4 regions of the Xanthomonas sp. F1 genome follow, and region 1 is predicted to be linked to each of the others. Evidence: predicted binding sites of a transcription regulator. Region 1 holds the regulator's gene; each other region holds the start of a gene.
What was found. The regulator FliA, encoded in region 1, starts transcription of late flagellar genes. The targets are predictions, from matches to a motif close to TAAAGTTTNNCNNNCNNNGGCCGATAA.
Positions count from the first base shown of each region.

Region 1 (4,781 bases):
CTGCACCAGCAGGGTCGGCAGGATCGCCAGGGTCAGCGGCACGCGGATCAGGAAGCGGCTGCCGCGGCCCAGTTCCGACTGGATCTGGATCTGGCCGCTGAGTTCGCGGATGCGCGACTGCACCACGTCCATGCCGACGCCGCGGCCGGAGATGTCGGTGACTTCCGACTTGGTCGAGAAGCCGGGCAGGAACACCAGGTGCAGGCATTCCTCGGTGCTGAGGCGGGCGGCGGCCTCGGGATCGATCAGGCCCTTCTCGCGCGCCTTGGCGCGCAGCCGCTCGGGGTCGATGCCGGCGCCGTCGTCCTGCACCTCGATGCTGACGTAGTCGCCTTCCTGCTGCGCCGACAGGCGCACGTGGCCGCCGCGCGGCTTGCCGGTGGCTTCGCGCAGCGCCGGCGCTTCGATGCCGTGGTCGATCGCGTTGCGCACCAGGTGCACCAGCGGATCGGCCAGCGCCTCGACCAGGTTGCGGTCCAGTTCGGTGTCGGCGCCGATCAGCTCCAGCTCCACTTCCTTGTTGAGCGAGCGGGCGACGTCGCGCGCCACCTTGGGGAAGCGCGAGAACACCTTGCCGACCGGCTGCATGCGCGTGCGCATCACCGCCGACTGCAGGCGCGCGGTGGCGATGTCCAGGCTGCTGACCGCACGGTCCAGTTCCTCGTCGCGCAGGCGCACGCGCAGGGTCTTGAGGCGGTTGCGCGAGAGCACCAGTTCGCCGATCAGGTTGACGATCGCGTCCAGGCGCTTGGTGTCCACGCGCACGGTGTGTTCGGGTTCGGCGGCCTTGGCCGGGGCGGCGGCCTTGGGCGCGGCGCTGGGCGCGCGCGGCGCCGGCTGCAGCGCCTGCGGTGTGGCCGTCGGCGGCGCATCGCCGTGCAACTGGTCCAGCAGCGCCTCGAATTCGTCGTCGCTGATCAGATCCCCCGCAGCCGCGGCGGTGGCCGGTACGGCGGCGGGTGCCGGCGCGGTGCTCTTGGCCGGCGCCGGGGCGGCGTCGCCGTGCGCATCGAACTGCGCGATCAGTTCCGTCGGCGCGCGTGGCGGCTCCTGGCCGCTGCCGAAGGCGTCGAGCATCGACTGCAGGTAGTCCAGCGACTGCTGCGCGGCGTCGAAGTGCCGCGCCTGCAGGATGGCCTGGCCGGCGCGGGCCATGCCCAGGGTTTCTTCGGCGGCGTGGCACAGCTCGACCATGGCGTTGATCGCCAGGAAGCCGGCGCCGCCCTTGAGCGTATGGAAGCCGCGGAACACGGCGTTGAGCTGGCCGCTGTCCTCGGGCGCCTGCTCCAGCGACACCAACTGCTCGCCGAGCCGGTCCAGGATTTCCTGGGCCTCGATGATGAAGTCGGCAGCGATGTCGTCGGGTACGGCGCTCATGGCATTACAGTCCCAGGCCCGAGAGCAGGTCGTCGGCGTCGTTCTGCGACACGCCGTGGCGGTCCAGGCCGGGCAGGGCCGGGCCGGCCAGGCCGCCGTCGGCCTTCTTGTTTTCTTCCTTCGGCGGCAAACCCAGTGCGCCGAAACCCTCATGCACGCGGCGCACGATGCCGGCGACGCGGCGGATGATCTGCCCGGTCAGGTCCTGGAAGCTCTGCGCCAGGGCCATCTCGGTGAGGTTGTGGCGGATCTTGTCGAGGATCTCGCTCTGGTCGCCGCTGAGGCCGCCGGCGGCCAGCTGGTTGGCCAGCGTGCGGCATTCCTCGGCCAGGTCCAGGGTGCGGTGGCTGGCCTGTTCGGTCATCTCCACCACGTGGTCCAGGCGCGAGCAGGCGTCGTCCAGTTCGCCGGCCTCGCTGGGTACCACCGGCAGTTCGCCGAGCGCCTGGCCCAGATCGCGCGCGAGCCGGCTCAGGCCCTGCATCATCGGCCGCGTCCGCCAGGCGGCGAGGGTGTCGATTTCCCGGCGCCAGCCGGCCTCGTCGCCATTCTCCAGCGCGTCCAGCGCGCCTTGCAGGCGTTCGATCAGGGCGGTACGTTCGGCGGTGGCTTCCATTTAGGCGGTCGCCCCCAGGCGCTCGAAGATCTTGCCCAGCTTCTCCTGCAGCGTCTGCGCGGTGAACGGCTTGATGATGTAGCCGTTCACGCCGCACTGCGCGGCCTCGATGATCTGCTCGCGCTTGGCCTCGGCGGTGACCATCAGCACCGGCAGGTGCTTGAGCTTGTCGTCGGCGCGGATGTTGCGCAGCAGATCGATGCCGGTCATGCCCGGCATGTTCCAGTCGGTGACCACGAACTCGAACGGCGCCGAGCGCAGCGCGGCCAGGGCGCTGTTGCCGTCTTCGGCCTCGGCGGTGTTGGTGAAGCCCAGATCGCCGAGCAGATTCTTGACGATGCGTCGCATCGTCGAGAAATCGTCCACGATCAAAATCCGCATGTTCTTGTTCACCACTGACTCCTAGGTTCCTATTCTTCGTCTTCCAGGCCGGCATCGGCGACTTGGAACGCCTTCAGGCGTCCGCGCAACCGTACCGTGGCCTGGCCATGGATCTGACACACGCGCGACTCGCTGACCCCGAGTACCGCGCCGATTTCCTTGAGGTTCAATTCCTGCTCGTAGTACAGCGACAGCACCAACTGCTCGCGTTCGGGCAACTGCGCGATGGCCTTGCCCAGCTCGCGGCCGAATTCGCTGCGCTCGAGCATCTGCTGCGGATTGGGTCCGCCCTTGGCGATGGTATCCAGCTCGCCATGGTCCTCGATGCGCGACTCCAGGCTCAGCACCTGGCCGCGGGCGGCATCTTCCATCAAACGCAGGTATTCGGGAAGCGGCATGTCCATCGCCGCGGCCACTTCGTTGGCGGCGGCGGCACGGCCGGTGCTCTGTTCGATCTTGCGGATCGCCGAGGCGGCGTCGCGGGCGCGGCGGTGCACCGAGCGCGGCACCCAGTCGCCACGGCGGATCTCGTCGATCATCGCGCCGCGGATGCGGATCGAGGCGTAGGTCTCGAACGAGGCGCCCTGTTCGGCGTCGTAGCTGCGCGAGGCCTCGATCAGGCCGATCATGCCGGCCTGGATCAGGTCGTCGATCTCGACGCTGGCCGGCAGCCGCGCGGCCAGGTGGTGGGCGATGCGCCGGACCAGGTCCGAGTGCTGGGCGATGTAGTCGTTGGCGCTGTTGCGCTGGACGGCGCGGTAGTGGGCGGCGGCGTTCATGCGGCCACCCCGCGCTGGATGATGCGTTCGACGAAGAACTCGACGTTGCCGCGTGGGGCGGTCGGCGCCTGCCAGCGTGCGGTGCGACGGGCGATCTCGGAGATCGCCTGCGCCGACGGGCTGGACGGGTAGGCCTTGACCACCGGCTGCTGGCGCTGCACCGACAGGCGCAGCCAGTCGTCCTGCGGCACGCAGCCCAGGTAGTTCAGCGACACGTCGCCGAGGAACTTCTCGCAGACCCGGCTGAGCTTGTCGTACAGCAGGCGGCCTTCGTTGAGGTCGCGGACCATGTTGGCGACGATCTGCACCCGGTCCACGCCGCGCTCGCGCGAGAGGACCTTGATCAGGGCGTAGGCGTCGGTGATCGAGGCCGGCTCGTCGCAGACCACCACCACCGCGTCCTGCGCGGCCTGGCAGAAGGTCAGCACGCTGTCGGTGATGCCCGCGGCGGTGTCGACGATCATCACGTCCAGCTCGCGCTGCAGCTCGGAGAACACGTTGACCAGGCCCACGTGCTGGGCCGGCGGCAGCTCGGCCATGTAGCGGCGGCCGGAGGCGGCGGGCACCACCATCAGCCCGTTGGGCATGTCGATCAGCACCTCTTCCAGGGTGCAGCGCCCGGCGACCAGGTCGGCCACGGTGAACTTGGGCGTCAGCCCCAGCAGCACGTCGACGTTGGCCAGGCCGAGGTCGGCGTCCAGCAGCAGGGTGCGCTTGCCCATGTCGGCCAGCGCCATGGACAGGTTCACCGAGATGTTGGTCTTGCCCACGCCGCCCTTGCCGCCGGTCACGGCGATGGTGCGCACCGGACCCAGCGGTTCGCTACGCGTCGCCGACAGGGGGAAGGCATTGGTCAGATTGACGTAGTCACGCGACGGCATGGGTCTGCTCCGGAGTACAGGGCTTATCGGCAGCGCGCCGCAAATCTTCAAGGCGCAATACCAGGCTGGCGGCGTTGGCGCGGTGCAGGTCGTCCGGCACACGCTGTCCATCGGTCACCCAGGTGATGGGGAGGCGGTGGTCCACGACCACCGACAAGGCACTGCCGAACCGCCCGGTCTCGTCCAACTTGGTCATGATGACCCCCTGCGGGTCGGCGCCGGCGAACCGGCGCACCACCTCGTCCAGGTCGGAGAAATGGGCATTGGCGGGAAGGACCAGCAAGGATCGGACCACACGCGAGGCGCGCAGCCAGTGCAGCTGGGCGGCCAGGGCGCGGTCGCGCTGGCCCATGCCGGCGGTGTCGATCAGCACCAGCTTGTAGTCGGCCAGGCGCTCCAGCAGCTGCTGCAGCGCGGCGTCGCTGTCGGCCTCGTGCACGGCGATGCCGAGCTGGCGGCCGTAGCTGTGCAGCTGTTCGCGGCCGCCGACGCGGACCGTGTCGGTGGTGACCAGGGCCACGTCGCGGGCGGCGTGGCGCTCCAGGAAGCGCGAGGCCAGCTTGGCGATGGTGGTGGTCTTGCCGGCACCGGTCGGGCCGATCAGGGCGATCACGCCGCCTTCCTCGAGCGGGTCCAGCGGGGCGATCGGCAGGCGCTTGGACAGCAGGCCCAGCATCAGCCCGCGACCGCGGTGCAGTTCCAGGTCGGCGGGGATCTGCATGACCACGTCGCGGGTGATGCCGCTGT
Region 1 covers NZ_JACHOK010000004.1:212,066-216,846, forward strand. Annotated here, with positions in the region: gene GGR71_RS11580 (chemotaxis protein CheA) at 1-1,377, opposite strand, end outside; gene GGR71_RS11585 (protein phosphatase CheZ) at 1,382-1,993, opposite strand; gene cheY (chemotaxis response regulator CheY) at 1,994-2,386, opposite strand; gene GGR71_RS11595 (RNA polymerase sigma factor FliA) at 2,404-3,153, opposite strand; gene GGR71_RS11600 (MinD/ParA family ATP-binding protein) at 3,150-4,034, opposite strand; gene flhF (flagellar biosynthesis protein FlhF) at 4,021-4,781, opposite strand, start outside.

Region 2 (4,781 bases), on a different contig from region 1:
GATGACGCGTCCCGCTCAATGTGCGGGCGATGTAACGGCGCCACGGAGAGGGACTTGAGAGGCGATTGCAGGGAATTTATTGAACACCCTCAGGCAGATGACAGGGGTGTCGAGGGCGCATGCGCGGGTCGGTCGGACCGGCGGTTTTGCGTGAAAAGCGCGTGCACGTTGTATTGCAATTGCCGGCATAGCACTTGCTTGCGGTGAAAGCGCGAGAGATGGAAGAAATTTTCTGATTGGCCCTGGCGCGCCCATGCCCAAGCGCGCGACGCAGGCACGGAATGCGATCGCAGTCACGTCGCAGCATCGGCAGGGAGATGGGGCATGCGAAGGGCGCGCGGCACAGTCGTGCAAAGCGCGCACGTCACCCCTGACGCACGCTGCGCTCGCGCGCTGCAGCCAATGGATGAATCAGGCAGGCAACACGCCCACGCGGAGACACGTGCGCGCCAGGGCAGCAGTGTCGAGGGCCGCCACGGTGCGCGGGACAGCGTGGCTGGTCCGTTAGAAACAAGAGTGCCGTACCCTCGCAGGCACGGCATATCGACTGCACCGGCAGGCGCCGGATCGGCGTCACGTGGCGCCGGCAGCAAGGCGACCGGCCTGCGCGGAGCGGGCAGCGCGCATCGCACCGCCCGCCCGATACCGCACGCGGCGCGGCTCAGAACTCCTGCCAATCCTTGTCCAGCGCCAGCGCCGCAGCGGGCTGCGCCGCACGCCGCATCGGCGTGGGCCCGGCCGCCACCGCACGGACGCTGCGCTTGCCTGCGGGTGCCGCGTTGGTGGGATGACGCGGTGCCTGCACCACCGGCGCGGCCGCCGAGGCATCCAGCTTGAACAGTGCCACCGCCTGGCTCAGTTCCACCGCCTGCTGCTCCATCGAGCGCGCCGCCGCACTGGCCTCTTCCACCAGCGCCGCGTTCTGCTGCGTGCTCTCGTCCATCTGCGTCACGGTCTGGTTGACCTGTTCGATGCCGGCCGACTGCTCCTGCGACGCAGCCGAGATCTCGCCCATGATGTCGGTGACGCGCTGCACCGAGGTCACGATCTCGGTCATGGTCTTGCCGGCCTGGTCGACCAGGGCCGAGCCTTCGGCCACACGGCTCACCGAATCGTCGATCAGGCTCTTGATCTCCTTGGCGGCGGCAGCGGAGCGCTGCGCCAAGGTGCGCACCTCGCTGGCGACCACGGCGAAACCGCGGCCCTGGTCGCCGGCACGCGCCGCCTCCACCGCCGCGTTGAGCGCGAGGATGTTGGTCTGGAAGGCGATGCCGTCGATCACCGAGATGATGTCGCCGATCTTCTTCGAGGAGGCTTCGATGCCGCTCATGGTGGTCACCACCTGGCCGACCACGCTGCCGCCCTGCGCGGCGACCGAGGCCGCGCCGGCGGCCAGCTGATTGGCCTGGCGCGCGTGCTCGGCGTTCTGGCGAACGGTGGAGGTCAGTTCCTCCATCGAGGCGGCGGTCTCTTCCAGGCTGGCGGCCTGCTGCTCGGTGCGGCGCGACAGGTCGTCGTTGCCGGCGGCGATCTCGGTGGCCGCGGCATTGATCGATACCGCCGAGTGCTTGATGCGGCCGACGATGCCGGCCAGCTGTTCGGCAGTGGCGTTGGCGTCGTCGCGCATCTGCGCGAACACGCCGCGGAAATCGCCGTGCATGCGTGCGGTCAGATCGCCCGCGGCGATCGCCTGCAGCAGCGTCGACAGCGCCTGCAGGTTGCCGTCGGCGGTGGCCATCAGCTGGTTCAGGCTCTCCACCATCAGCCGGAAGTCGTACTGGAAGCGCTCGGCGTCGCCGCGCGCGCTGAAATCGCCGTCGGCGGCCGAGGTGGCCAGTTGCTTGATCTGCCCGTTCATTGCCGACAGATTGGCCTTGACCTCGTCCATGGTCTGGCTCAACACCGCTTCTTCGCCGGGGAGACGGTCCATGTCCTGCGACAGGTCGCCGATCGCGTAGCGGCCCATGATCTGCGCCAGGCGCGTCTTCACCGCCAGGTGCGAGGCCACCAGCGCGTTGGTCTCGGCCGCCATGCGTCCGTAGTCGCCGGGGAAGGCCTGCGCTTCGATGCGGTGGCTGACCTCGCCGGCATCGTGGCGCTTGGCCATCTCCAACTGCGCGCCGATCAGGTTGCCGACCTGCTGCTGCATGCCCTGCATCGCGACCAGCAGCCGCCCGGTCTCGTCCCTGGCGTCGGTGCGCACGTCGTTGTCGAGCTTGCCGTTGGCGATCGCCTCGGCGACGCGGGTGGCGCGCGTCAGCGGCACGGTGAGGCTTCGGGTGATCAGCCAGGCCAGCAGGCCGCTGACGATCACCACGATGGCGCCGCCTGCGATCAACAAGGCACGGCCGCGATCCATGGCTGCCTCGGCGTTCGCATACGCCTTGGCGCCCTGCTCGCGCTGCCGGTTGGCATAGACGCTGAGCGCCTCCTGCCATTGTTGGGTGGACGGCGCGGCCTGGGCCATCAGCACCTTCAGTGCCTCCGCGTCCTTGTCCTGCATGCCCAGATCCAGCACCTCCTGGTTGGCGACACGCGTACGCGCATACGCATCGTCGATCGCCTTGCGCATCTGCACGCCGACCGGGCTGGTATTGGGAATCGCGTAGAGCTTGTCGTGGATCTCGCCGTAATAGCGGCGCTGCTCGTCGACGACCTTGGCGAAGCCCTCGTTCTCTTCCCGGGTGGTCGGCAGCACGATGTTGCGCAGGTTGATCGCGATCAGCGAGCTCGCGTTGCGCATTTCGCCGGTGTAGTCGAGGATCTGCATGCGCCGATTGACGATGGTATCCATCATGTCGCGTGACTGTTTCAACGTCAGCAGGCCAGCGCCGACGAGGGTGCAGGACAACAGGATGAGGACACCGAAGGCGCAGGCAAGCCGCGTCCCGACGTTGTAGCGTTGCAGGAAACCGATCATGGGGGGTACCAAGTGAGAAAGGGGGGGAGCCCCCGTCACGACCTGGGATCGCGCACGACACTGCCAGGCGAAAAGCCCGGACGCGATGCGACGGAGAAGAAGACGAAGACACTTCCAGCACCGACCGCATCGGGGATGTCACGTGCGGGGACTCGCTTTATGTAGCGGCGGCCGCGCGCGATTCTTGATGCGTAACTGAGCACACTTTTTGAAGCCCCTCAGCATCGTGACCGCAGCGTGTACGGCGGCACCGGCAAGCCGCAAAAGACGCCCAATGGCGTCAAATCCACGTGAAACAATGGCGCCCGTACCATTCCCAGGCTAAGAACGCAGCAACGAACGCACCATTTTGGGGTTTTCGCGCTGCGCCCTACAAATGCCGCAAACGGCACACATTTTGTGACGGATATATAACAGGACAACGACGGCCTCCGCGCCATGGCACGCGGAGGCAGCGCGTCTCACTCGGCCAGGTTGGTGCCGGCACCGGCGGTGGCGATGACCTTGGCCTTGACCTGCGCGGCGGGGATCGCCGTGTACAGATAGCCCAGCGGCTCCGGATAGGTCTTGGACGAGATCCAGGTGGTGGCGTTGGCGTAGGGCTTGCTGGTGCTCTCCGGTGCGGTCCAGCTGATGCCGCTGCCGACGTAGTTGTTGATCAGGTCCCAATAGCCGATCTCGCTGCTGTCGCGCGAGGTGACCGGGTTCTTGATGTTCTCGAAGTAGTTGGCCTCGATCAGCGCCACGCCGCCCATGCGCACGTTGATGCCGGAGGTGAAGACGTTGTTGAAGTAGTTGTTGTAGATGTGGCTCAAGCCGCGCCGCTGCAGCGGCAGGCGCGATTCCACGTTCTCGAAGCGGTTGTGGTGGTAGGTGGTGCGCGCGGCGGCGTTCTGGGTGTCGCTGTCGCTGTAGCCGTTGAGCGCGACCTTCTGGTAGTCGTGGATGTAGTTGTACGAGACGGTGACGTGGTTGACGCCCTTCTTCATGTCGATGCCGCCGTCGAAGGACGCGTCGCCGGCGCCGGGGCACTTGGTCAGCGAGGCGAAGATGGTGTTGTGGTCCACCCAGATGTTGGACGGCTGGCCGCTGGAATTGCCTTCCAGCGAGATCGAATCGGCATCCTCGCCGCCCGGCAGCAGGCCGATGGTCATGTTGCGGATGATGACGTTGTGCGCGTTGCCGACCACGCGCACGCCGAAGTTGGCCGAGGAGCCGTTGGCGCCTTTGATGGTGATGTCGCGCTTGTTCTTGATCTGCACGGTCTTGGCCGGCAGTTTCCATTGCGCGCACACGTCGGTGATACTGGCGTAGTTGAAGCTGCCGGTGTAGGTGAGCACCAGGCCGCCGGAACCGGCGTAGTTGTCGATCGCCGTCTGCATCGCCTCCATCGTGGCCACGTTGAGCGGGATGGCGCTGCCGCCCCCGGTGGTATTGGCCCCATAGCCCACCGGGCCGGCGAAGGCCGGGCTGGCGCCCATGGTCAGCGCGAGCGCCAGTGCGCCCCTGCGGAACTGCTGCTGCATGATGTCTCTCCCATCTGTCGCGATGAGTGCAAAGCGCATGGCAGTGTGCGCATGCGCCGGCACGGGGGCGTGGGGGCCGGCGCATTCTTGGAATGCGCGCCGCGGCCTACGCAATCGCCACGACGCCGAACTGGAACCCCACACTCCATTCGCCGCGCGGGACAGGACAAGCGGACACGCACGGTCCGCAGGAGACAGACAGCGACAGCCAGGGACAGGCCGTCTACACACGCGCCGCGTTGCGCAGCGGTGGCCGGCAATGACGGCGAACGCACGCGCATCGCACACATCGCCAGCGACGCCAGGGCACTCCCCCGGGACAGGCGCCCACCGCT
Region 2 covers NZ_JACHOK010000001.1:455,182-459,962, forward strand. Annotated here, with positions in the region: gene GGR71_RS02030 (methyl-accepting chemotaxis protein) at 662-2,920, opposite strand; gene GGR71_RS02035 (pectate lyase family protein) at 3,382-4,446, opposite strand.
Region 2: a site for FliA is predicted at 3,082-3,108, ahead of GGR71_RS02030 (methyl-accepting chemotaxis protein). Genes of this name have one in related genera too.

Region 3 (4,781 bases), on a different contig from region 1:
GCTCCACTTCCTGCACGGAGTCGGAGATCAGGGTCTTGATCTCCTTGGCCGCGGCGGCCGAGCGCTGCGCCAGCGAGCGCACTTCCGAAGCCACCACCGCGAAGCCGCGGCCCTGTTCGCCGGCGCGCGCGGCTTCCACCGCCGCGTTCAACGCCAGAATGTTGGTCTGGAAGGCGATGCCGTCGATCACGCCGATGATGTCGGCGATGCGCGCCGACGCGGCACTGATCGAGGCCATGGTCGTCACCACTTCCTCGACCGCGCGGCCGCCGTTCTCGGCCACCTCGCCGGTGCTCAGCACCAGCTGGTTGGCCTGGCGCGCGCTGTCGGCGTTCTGCTTGACCGTGGAAGTCAGCTCCTCCATCGAGGCGGCGGTTTCTTCCAGGCTGGCCGCCTGCTGCTCGGTGCGCACCGACAGGTCGCTGTTGCCGCTGGCGATCTCGCTGGCGGCGGTGTTGATCGAGCCGACCGCGCGCTGGATGCCCTGCACAATGCCGGTCAATTGTTCGGCGGTGCGGTTGGCGGCATCGGCGAGCTTGCCGAACGCGCCTTCGTAGCGCACGTCAACACGCTGCGACAGATCGCCATCGGCGATCGCGCCCATGATCCGGCCGACGTCGGCCAGGCCGCTGTCGGCCTGGCGCATCAGCCGGTTCAGCGCTTCCACCATTTCCTTGAACGCGAACTCGTAGCGCGCCTCGTCGCCGCGCGCGCTGAAGTCGCCGCGGGCGGCCGCATCGGCCAGGCGCGCGATGTCGCCGTTGACCGCCGACAGGTTGGTCTTGACCACGTCCAGCGCCTCGTGCAGCGCGGCGCGCTGCCCCGGCAGGCGGCGCATGTCGCGGCGCAGGTCGCCGCGGCCGTACTCGTCCATGATCGCCATGGCCTCGACGATGGCGTCCAGGTGTTCGAACAGCGCCGTGTTCATGCCATGCGCCAGCGTGCCGTAGTCGCCCGGGAAGTCTTCCGGCATGCGGTGGCTGATGTCCTCGCCCTGCTGCAGCCGCACCAGGGTCTGCATCTCGCCGTTGAAGCGCTGCAACTGGGTCTGCATCTGCTGCATGCTGGCCATCAGCTGCCCGGTTTCGTCGCGCGACTCCACCTTGATCGGATTGTCGAAACGGCCGGAGGCGATCGCCTCGGCGGTGCGCGTCGCGCCGCGCAGCGGCGTGACGATGGCACCGGCGATCAGCCAGCACAGGCCCACCACCAGCACCACCAAGCCGCCGCCGATCACGGCGAGGATCTTGGTGAAGCCCATCGCCTCGGCCTGGATGTCTTCGGCATACACGCCCATCGCCAGGACCCAGTTCCATTGCGGGTACAGCGCGCCATAGCTGATCTTCGGCAGCTGCACCGACTTGCCGGGCTTAGGCGCGGTGTAATAGCTGAAACCGTCGCCGCTACGCACCGTGCTCACGATGTCGCGGTAGACGTATTCCCCGGCGTCGCTCTTGTAGTCGCTCATGTCGGCGCCGACCGGGCGCTTGGGATGCATGATGACGTGCATCTGCGGGTTGATGACGAAGAAGTAATCCACGCCGCCATTGGTTCTCATGTCGGCGAGCGCGCCCTTCGCCGCCGCCTGTGCCTGCGCCTCGGTCATCTCGCCGCGCTTGGCCAGGTTGGCATAGTGCTGAATGACGCTCATGCCCATGTCGACCTGGGTCTTGACGGTCTGCTTGCGCGCATCGACCAGGTTCAGATACTGCAGGCGTGCGGCAGCGACCGCGAGCAGGATCACGCCGAGCGCGATCAGCGTGCACAGCACGACGAACTTGCGTGCCATCGGCAGATTGGCGATACGGCGGCGCAGGAACTGGATGGGAGTCATGGTGTCAGGAAAAACCCTAAAAACGGACTCTGGTATCGGCCCGCATGCAGTCGAACTTGAACGGCCGCGGGTTGAACAAGATGAACGGGCAACACAGTTCCGCGCTGAAGACGTTTTCAGTCACGCCATCGCCGCATCCAGCGGTGTCGGGTCTGCGTGCGGCGCGGCGGTGTGCGGCTCCCACACCAGGCGATGGAAGTCGAAGCCGTGCTGCAGCCGCGGCTTGACCACGTTGAAGTACGGCGACACGTCGAAATCGCGCGGCAGCGTCAGGCTGGGATGGCGCGGATACAGGATCTCCGCGTCTTCCACGGCTTCGCTGTCCACCGGCGGCGTCTGGTCGATCTCCGGCAGGATCGGGTAGCGGATCGCCCCGAAGGCCTGTGCCAGCAGCGTCGAGCAGATCGCCCGGGTCGGCTCGCCACTGCCCAACTCCAGGAAGCGACGCTTCACCGACGACGGCAGCGGCGGCGTGCGGATCAGATAGCGCGCCAGATCGAAGATGTTCTTCAGGTCGTAGCTGTTGCCGACCCGCGAGACCATGTACTCCACCACGGTCTCGATCTCCTGCGCACTCAACCCGACCGGGCGGCAGATGCGCGTGTGCAGGCCAGCGAACTCGCTCAGCCCGACCAAGCGCACGCCGACATTGATGTCGACATCGCAGAACAGCGGCGCTTCCTCGCCGGGAAGCGCGGCCACATGGTCGCCGATGTACAGCGCCGCGTGCGACCAGGTGGACTGGCTCAGATACTTGATGGCGGTGGAGAAGCGGCTGTTGCCCTCGACCAGCAGTACGTCGCCCTTGCGCAGCGTGGCGCGCAGCAGGTGCGGCGGGCTGGTCGGCAGCTGCGAGCCGTGGCGGCGCGGCTTGGACAGGAACTTGGCCAGGTGGCGGCCCAGCAAACGTGGCAAGGACAGCATGCGCGTTCCCCCCGGGGGACGGCCGCTTCGGCGAAACGGCTTCGCTAACAGGGATGGCGGCCTTGCACGGGATTTCTTGAATGGCGTGCCAGCGCCAGCGCACGGCTCACGGTTGCCGCAGGATCGACAGCTCCACGAACTGCGCGCTGCTGGAACGCAGGTAGACCGCATAGCGACCGCGGCCCGGCACTTGCACCAGGAAGCGGTCTCCCGGCACGGGTTCCAGCTTGTCGACCACAGCCGCGCCCAGCGGTGCGATGCGCAGCCGCACCCTGGCATCGTCCTGCGCTGGCGTGAGATTGGCGATGGTCAGCGCGCCGTCGAAGAGCGTGCGGCTCTCGCCCGGCAGCAGGCTCAGCATCCCCGACATGGCCGCGGCCTTGGCATCGCAGGCGCCGGCCTGCGCCTCGGCCAACTGCCGCTGCAGCGGCTTGACCTCCACGTACTGCACGAAGCCGTAGGTCGCGCCGATTACCACCAGCACCGCCGACACCTCGGCGGCGGTGCGCTTGAACGAGAGTCCTTGCCACCATGTCTGCGCCGGCGGGGGCGGCGCCTGTCGGGTCGTTCGGGCCATCCGTCACGGTATCGGCGCCCTCGCTCCCATGTCTGCCAGCATTGCTTGCACTGCAAAGGCAGGGCACCTTCGTCTACGTGGCGATCCGGGATCCACACAGCACTTCCCGAGCTGCGGCGCACGCAGGCGCCCTCCCGACCCGGCATGCCCGAGGCGGCTACACTCCCGCTCCCCGCCCCACACGGACGCCTCGATGCGCGACCTCAGCCCGCTGCCCTCCATCGCCCTGGGTCGCTACCGCCACTTCAGGGGCGGCGAGTACGAGGTGCTGGGGGTGGTCCGCAGCAGCGAAACGCTGGAACCGCTGGTGCTGTACCGGCCGCTCTACGGCGAAGGCGCGATGTGGGTGCGGCCGTACCCGATGTTCGTCGAGCAGGTGGAGGTCGACGGCGTGCGGCGCCCGCGCTTCGCGCTGCTCGACGCGGACGCCTGACCGATGCGGGCGATGGCCGCGGCCACGCCTGAGCCGACGCGCTAGCGCTTTGCCGCGCTGTCCACGTCGCTCTTGGTCGCGGCGTGATCCTGCGCCGGACGGTTGCGGTTCTTCTTGGCGCGCGTCACCAGATACAGCATCGCGGCAATGAGCAGGACGAACAGTCCGGCGACCCAGGGCATCAGCGTGGTGTCCATTCGACATTCCAATTCGGTTGCACAGCGGTCACCACACCACACACGTAGTGAAGGCCTTGGCTAGCGCGTGAGCGACGTCGGCGCGACGCGTGCCTCGCGTACGTACGGCAACCGGATGCATCTGCCCTGACGCGTCTCGTCGGCGGCCCTGGCGACGGCCCTCGCGACACGCCCGGGCATCGCTCGGGTTTGTCACCCAACGCCTCCACATGCCGCGGCTACCGCGCTGTCGGTGACGGCGATGCCTGGCGGAGGCGTTCGTGGCGAATGCCCCCGTGGGGGCACGTCTTCGAGACGCACTGGTGTACCGGCTGGCGAGCCACCAGACCTGCCGGGTGTGGGCCAGATCCAATCGAGATACATTGACATACGCCCTGTACGCAAATAACGTACGCCGCGTATGTGAGTGAGATCCCCCGATGCACCAGCGCCGCAGCCGCCGCGAGATGATCGAGACCACCCGCGCCAGCCTGCTGGCCGCGGCACGGCAGGCATTCGCCACACACGGCTTCGCGCATACCTCGATGGACGTGTTGACCGCCGAGGCCAGCCTCACCCGCGGCGCGCTTTACCACCACTTCGGCAGCAAGGAAGGCCTGCTGATCGCGGTCATCGAGCAGATCGAGGCCGAGGTCGGCCTGCGCCTGCAGGCGGTGTCCGACGCCGCGCCCACACCGTGGGAGGGCTTCCGCCGCCGCTGCCGTACCTATCTGGAACTGGCGCTGGAGCCGGAGATCCGCCGGATCATCCTGCAGGACGCGCGCGCCGTGTTCGGCGACGTGCCGCCGGCGGCGCAGTCGGTGGGCATCACCGCGC
Region 3 covers NZ_JACHOK010000012.1:65,029-69,809, forward strand. Annotated here, with positions in the region: gene GGR71_RS19265 (methyl-accepting chemotaxis protein) at 1-1,816, opposite strand, end outside; gene GGR71_RS19270 (YiiX/YebB-like N1pC/P60 family cysteine hydrolase) at 1,955-2,758, opposite strand; gene GGR71_RS19275 (hypothetical protein) at 2,865-3,335, opposite strand; gene GGR71_RS19280 (DUF1653 domain-containing protein) at 3,529-3,768, shown strand; gene GGR71_RS19285 (hypothetical protein) at 3,810-3,965, opposite strand; gene GGR71_RS19290 (TetR/AcrR family transcriptional regulator) at 4,385-4,781, shown strand, end outside.
Region 3: a site for FliA is predicted at 1,892-1,918, ahead of GGR71_RS19265 (methyl-accepting chemotaxis protein). Genes of this name have one in related genera too.

Region 4 (4,781 bases), on a different contig from region 1:
TGCGGCAGCCAGCGCCGCTGGCGCAGGCCCAGCCACACCAGCGCCGCCCCCTCCAGCGCGAAGACGCTGGCGGTGGCCCGCGCGGACAATGCCAAGGGGACCGCGAGCGTGGCGAAGCCCACCGCCAGCACCGCATACGCCTGCCCCAGCAGCGCGAAGCGGGCGCGCCGGATCAGCGCCGCCGCCAGCAGCGCATAGAGCGCCGCCAGGCCCAGTGCGCACAAGGCCAGCGGCATGCGCTCGCCGCGCAGCAGCCCCGCCTGCAGCGAAAACGCGATCAGCGGCGTGCCGAACAGCAGGCTGCCATCGATCAGCGTACTGCGCGTGGCCTCCTGGCGCCGCGCGTACAGGATCGGGATCAGCAGGTAGAAGGCGAAGAACAGCAGCAGGAAGGGTTCGGTGCTGGCGAACTTGTCCGGCCGGTACTGCAACACGCCCCACAGCGTGCCGATGCCGAAGGTGAAGCCGAACCCGAGCAGGTTCAGCACCCGCCACGGCCGGTACCAGGCGATCGCGAATACCGCCGCGTTGAGCAGCGCGTAGTAGGAGAACAGCGCGACATGGTTGCCGCTGCCGGTGGACAGCCACAGCGGCGCGAGGAAGCCGGCCAGCGTGCCCAGTACCGCCAGCGTGCTCGAGTCCTGCGCCACCGCCAGCACGCACATGCCCGCGACCAGGGCGATGCTCAGCGCCAGCGCCGCGCCGGCGGGAATCAGCCCGGACAGTTTGAATGCGGCGAACACGGTCAGCAGCAACACGCCGATCGCCCCGCCCTGCAGCGCCAGCGCAAAGCTGCGCTTGCGCGTGCGCTGGTGCCAGCCGAAGGCCAGGCCGGCCAGCGACGCGGCGGCGATGCCGGCGTAGCGCAGCTCGATCGGCATGCGCAACCAGCCCTGGTCGCCGGCGTACTTCAGCAGTGCGGCGACGCCGGCCAGCAGCACCAGCATGCCGATCTTGACCGGCACGTTGCCCTCGGTGAACCAGCGTTTGATCCCGCCCAGCAGCCGCTCGATCGGATCAGGCCGATGCAGCGCGTTGATCGCGGCGCTAGCGGCGGCCCGCGCCTGCGCCTGCTCCCGCTCGGCTCGTTCGACTGCGGCGGCCAGCGTCGCGAAATCGTCGGCCTGCGGCGGCACCGGCAAGGGCGGCGGCAGCGGCGGCGGCACGCCGGCATCCTCCGCGACCTGGTGCGGACGCGCGAGATCGAGGGACGCCGCGATCGGCAAGCCCTCGGCCTCCACCTCGGGTTCGGCGGCAGCATCGGACTCCCCGGCCGCGGCCACGGGGCCGACCCAGGCCGTCGCAGGTGCCGCCGGGGCGGCGGCCATCCGTGCGACCTGCGCTTCCAGCGCGGCGAGCCGCTGGCGCAGGCGCGACTGCCCGACCAGGGCCACGATCAACAGTACCGGCACCGCCAGCACCGCCAACACCACCAGCACGATCAACATCTCCATTCGGCTCGCATCTCCACAGCGGTGGCGCCGCGCCCCTGGCGCGTGTCCGGTGCCCGGCGGCGCCGGACCTGGCGCAGATGGTAGACGTTTTCGGTGCCGGCATCGGCGCTGGGCCGGGCCGCAACCCAGGCAGGGCAAGGCCCGGCGTTCCGACGAACGGTCTTCACGCCACCCTCAAGGCGTCAGATCGACGGCCGCTACACCCCTTACCACGTCGTGCGTCTGCTGTTCCCTCCCACCCCACCGGCAGCATGAATGAACCTACCCGCCCACCCCGCCGAAGCGGGGATCGATGACCATATCCGCTCGGTGGTCGGCCTGTCCGACCAGTTGCTTGGCCAACTGCGCCGCTCGTTGCAGGGCATCGACGCGATCAACCGCACCACCCACATGATCTCGATGAACGCGCGCATCGAATCGGCGCGGATCGGCGCCGCCGGACGCGGCTTCAGCGTCATCGCACAGGAAATGGACGGGCTGTCGCGGCGCGTGGCCGAGGCCACCCAGGACCTGGACAAGGTCGCCGCGCGCACCAGCGCCGAGATGCGGCAAACCCTGGGCCGGCTGCAGGACGACGTGCGCCGCACGCGGCTGAGCGAACTGGCGCTGAGCAACATCGACCTGATCGACCGCAATCTCTACGAGCGCAGTTGCGACGTGCGCTGGTGGGCCACCGACGCCGCGGTGGTGGCGGCGGCGCGCGCCGACAGCGACGCCGAGGCGCTGGCCTACGCCTCGCGGCGCATGGGCCAGATCCTGGATTCGTACACGGTCTACTTCGACCTGATCCTCGCCGGCAGCGATGGCCGCATCCGCGCCAACGGCCGGCCGCGGCAGTTCGCCTCGGCCGGCAGCGACGTCTCCACGCAGCCGTGGTTCGAGCAGGCCATGCGCACCCGCAGCGGCGAGGATTTCAGCTTCCAGGGCGTGCATGCCAGTGCGCTGGCCGATGGCGAGCGAGTGCTGGTGTACGCGTGCACGGTCCGCGAGGGCGGCCGCATCGATGGCCGCGTGCTGGGCGTGCTGGGCATCGTGTTCCGCTGGGACGCGCTGGCGCAGACGATCGTGCAGCGCACGCCGTTGTCCGAATCCGAATGGGGCCGCAGCCGCGTCTGCATCGTCGATGCGCAGGGCCACGTCTTGGCCGACTCGGCCGGGCGCATGCTGCAGGACCGGATCGACTTCGACGGCCGCGACGCCTTGTTCAAGCAGCCGCGCGGCGCCATGCTGATCGACCTCGACGGCCGGCCGCACTGCATCGCGCATGCCGCCTCGCCCGGCTACGAAACCTACCGCACCGGCTGGCACTCGCTGATCCTGCAAGCGCTGTAGTCCGCACGCGACGCACGGCGTCCTGCGCGAAAAAGCGGCAGCGGATCACAGCGCAACGCGCGCCGCGTGGACACGGTACGCGAGCGGCGGCATGCCGCATCGCGTTCGCGCTCCCGGCCATCGGCATCGCCGACAAAGGTGTCGTCGCTGCCTGAATGCCGCCGCGTGCTGTATTGACGGCGTCATTTCGCCATGCCTAAGCTCGTTGCGCCGCGCTGATGCCGGACCGACGCATCGCCTCGACGGCGACCGGTGCACGCTGGATTGCAGACGCCACTCCCCAGGTAAACGGACATGACCATGAAACCCTTTCGCACCCTGCTGATCTCGGCCCTGCTGGCCGCGTCCTTCGCCGCTCCCGCCCTGGCCGAGAAGGTCGACAATCCGGATCTCTACACCCCCGATGCGGTCAAGAAGAACATCGTCATCGGCAAGACCACCAGGGAGCAGGTGCGCGCCGTCTATGGCGAGCCCACCTACGTCTCCAGGACGTCCGGCAAGGAAGGCGGTTACGAGAAATCGTGGAGCTATCGCCCCAGCGAATCGCACGGCGAGAAGGCACGCAAGACCGCGACCGGCCTGCTGAAGCGGATGCTGCCCGGTTACTACACCGGCCCGGCGATCAACGAGGCGCAGGAGCATGGCGTCGGCGCGCGCAACGTCAAGTCGTACGACCTTGAAGTGGAATTCGATGCCAAGGGCGTGGTCACCGATTATCAGCAGAGCGAGAGCAACGTCTCCAAGGACGCGCTGTAACGGCGATCGGGATGGTGGAGGCGGCGCGGATCGCGCCGCTTCCGCCCGCTGCATCCGGGCCGCCGTCGCGGCGGGCAAGCCCATCGCAGCACATCTGCCAGAACACAAAAAGGAGCGCCGAGGCGCTCCTTTTTGTTTGCATCCGTTCGCTGGTGGCGTGTGTGCCTCCTGCCAACGGCGGCAGGAGGCAGCGGCGCTGCCGCAAGGCCGCGTCGCCCGCCACCGGCGGACGACGCGCGGCGGGTTACTTCGCCACCACCTTGACCATTTCCAGGCACTTGTTGGAATAGCCCCACTCGTTGTCGTACCAGGACACCAGCTTGACGAAGGTGCCGTCCAGGGCGATGCCGGCATCGGCATCGAAGATCGAGGTGCGCGCGTCGCCGCGGAAATCGGTGGCCACCACCTTGTCCTCGGTGTAGCCGAGGATGCCCTTCAGCGCGCCTTCGCTCTGCGCCTTCACCTCGGCGCAGATCTCGGCGTAGGTGGCCGGCTTCTCCAGTTCCACGGTCAGGTCGACCACCGACACGTCCGAGGTCGGCACGCGGAAGCTCATGCCGGTGAGCTTCTTGTTCAATTCCGGGATCACCACGCCGACCGCCTTGGCCGCGCCGGTGCTGGACGGGATGATGTTCTCCAGGATGCCGCGGCCGCCGCGCCAGTCCTTGTTGCTCGGGCCGTCCACGGTCTTCTGCGTGGCGGTGGCCGCGTGCACGGTGGTCATCAGGCCGCGCTTGATGCCCCACTTGTCGTTGATCACCTTGGCCAGCGGCGCCAGGCAGTTGGTGGTGCAGCTGGCGTTGGAGACGATGGCCTGGCCGGCATAGGTGCTGTCGTTGACGCCATAGACGAACATCGGCGTGTCGTCCTTCGACGGCGCCGACAGGATCACCTTCTTGGCGCCGGCGTCCAGATGCTTCTGCGCCGTTTCCTTGGTCAGGAACAGGCCGGTGGATTCGATCACCACGTCCACGCCGACCTCGCCCCACTTCAGCGCCGCCGGATCGCGTTCCTGGGTCAGGCGGATCTTCTTGCCGTTGACCAGCAGGTGGTTGCCGTCGACGGACACCTCCGCCTGGAAGCGGCCGTGCACGGAGTCGTACTGCAGCATGTAGGCCAGATAATCCGGCTCCAGCAGGTCGTTGATGGCGACGATCTCGATGTCGCTGCCGAAATTCTGCACTGCCGAGCGCAGCACGTTGCGCCCGATGCGACCGAAACCGTTGATGCCGACCTTGA
Region 4 covers NZ_JACHOK010000001.1:879,631-884,411, forward strand. Annotated here, with positions in the region: gene GGR71_RS03610 (DUF2339 domain-containing protein) at 1-1,454, opposite strand, end outside; gene GGR71_RS03615 (methyl-accepting chemotaxis protein) at 1,710-2,786, shown strand; gene GGR71_RS03620 (hypothetical protein) at 3,087-3,542, shown strand; gene gap (type I glyceraldehyde-3-phosphate dehydrogenase) at 3,787-4,781, opposite strand, start outside.
Region 4: a site for FliA is predicted at 1,629-1,655, ahead of GGR71_RS03615 (methyl-accepting chemotaxis protein). Genes of this name have one in related genera too.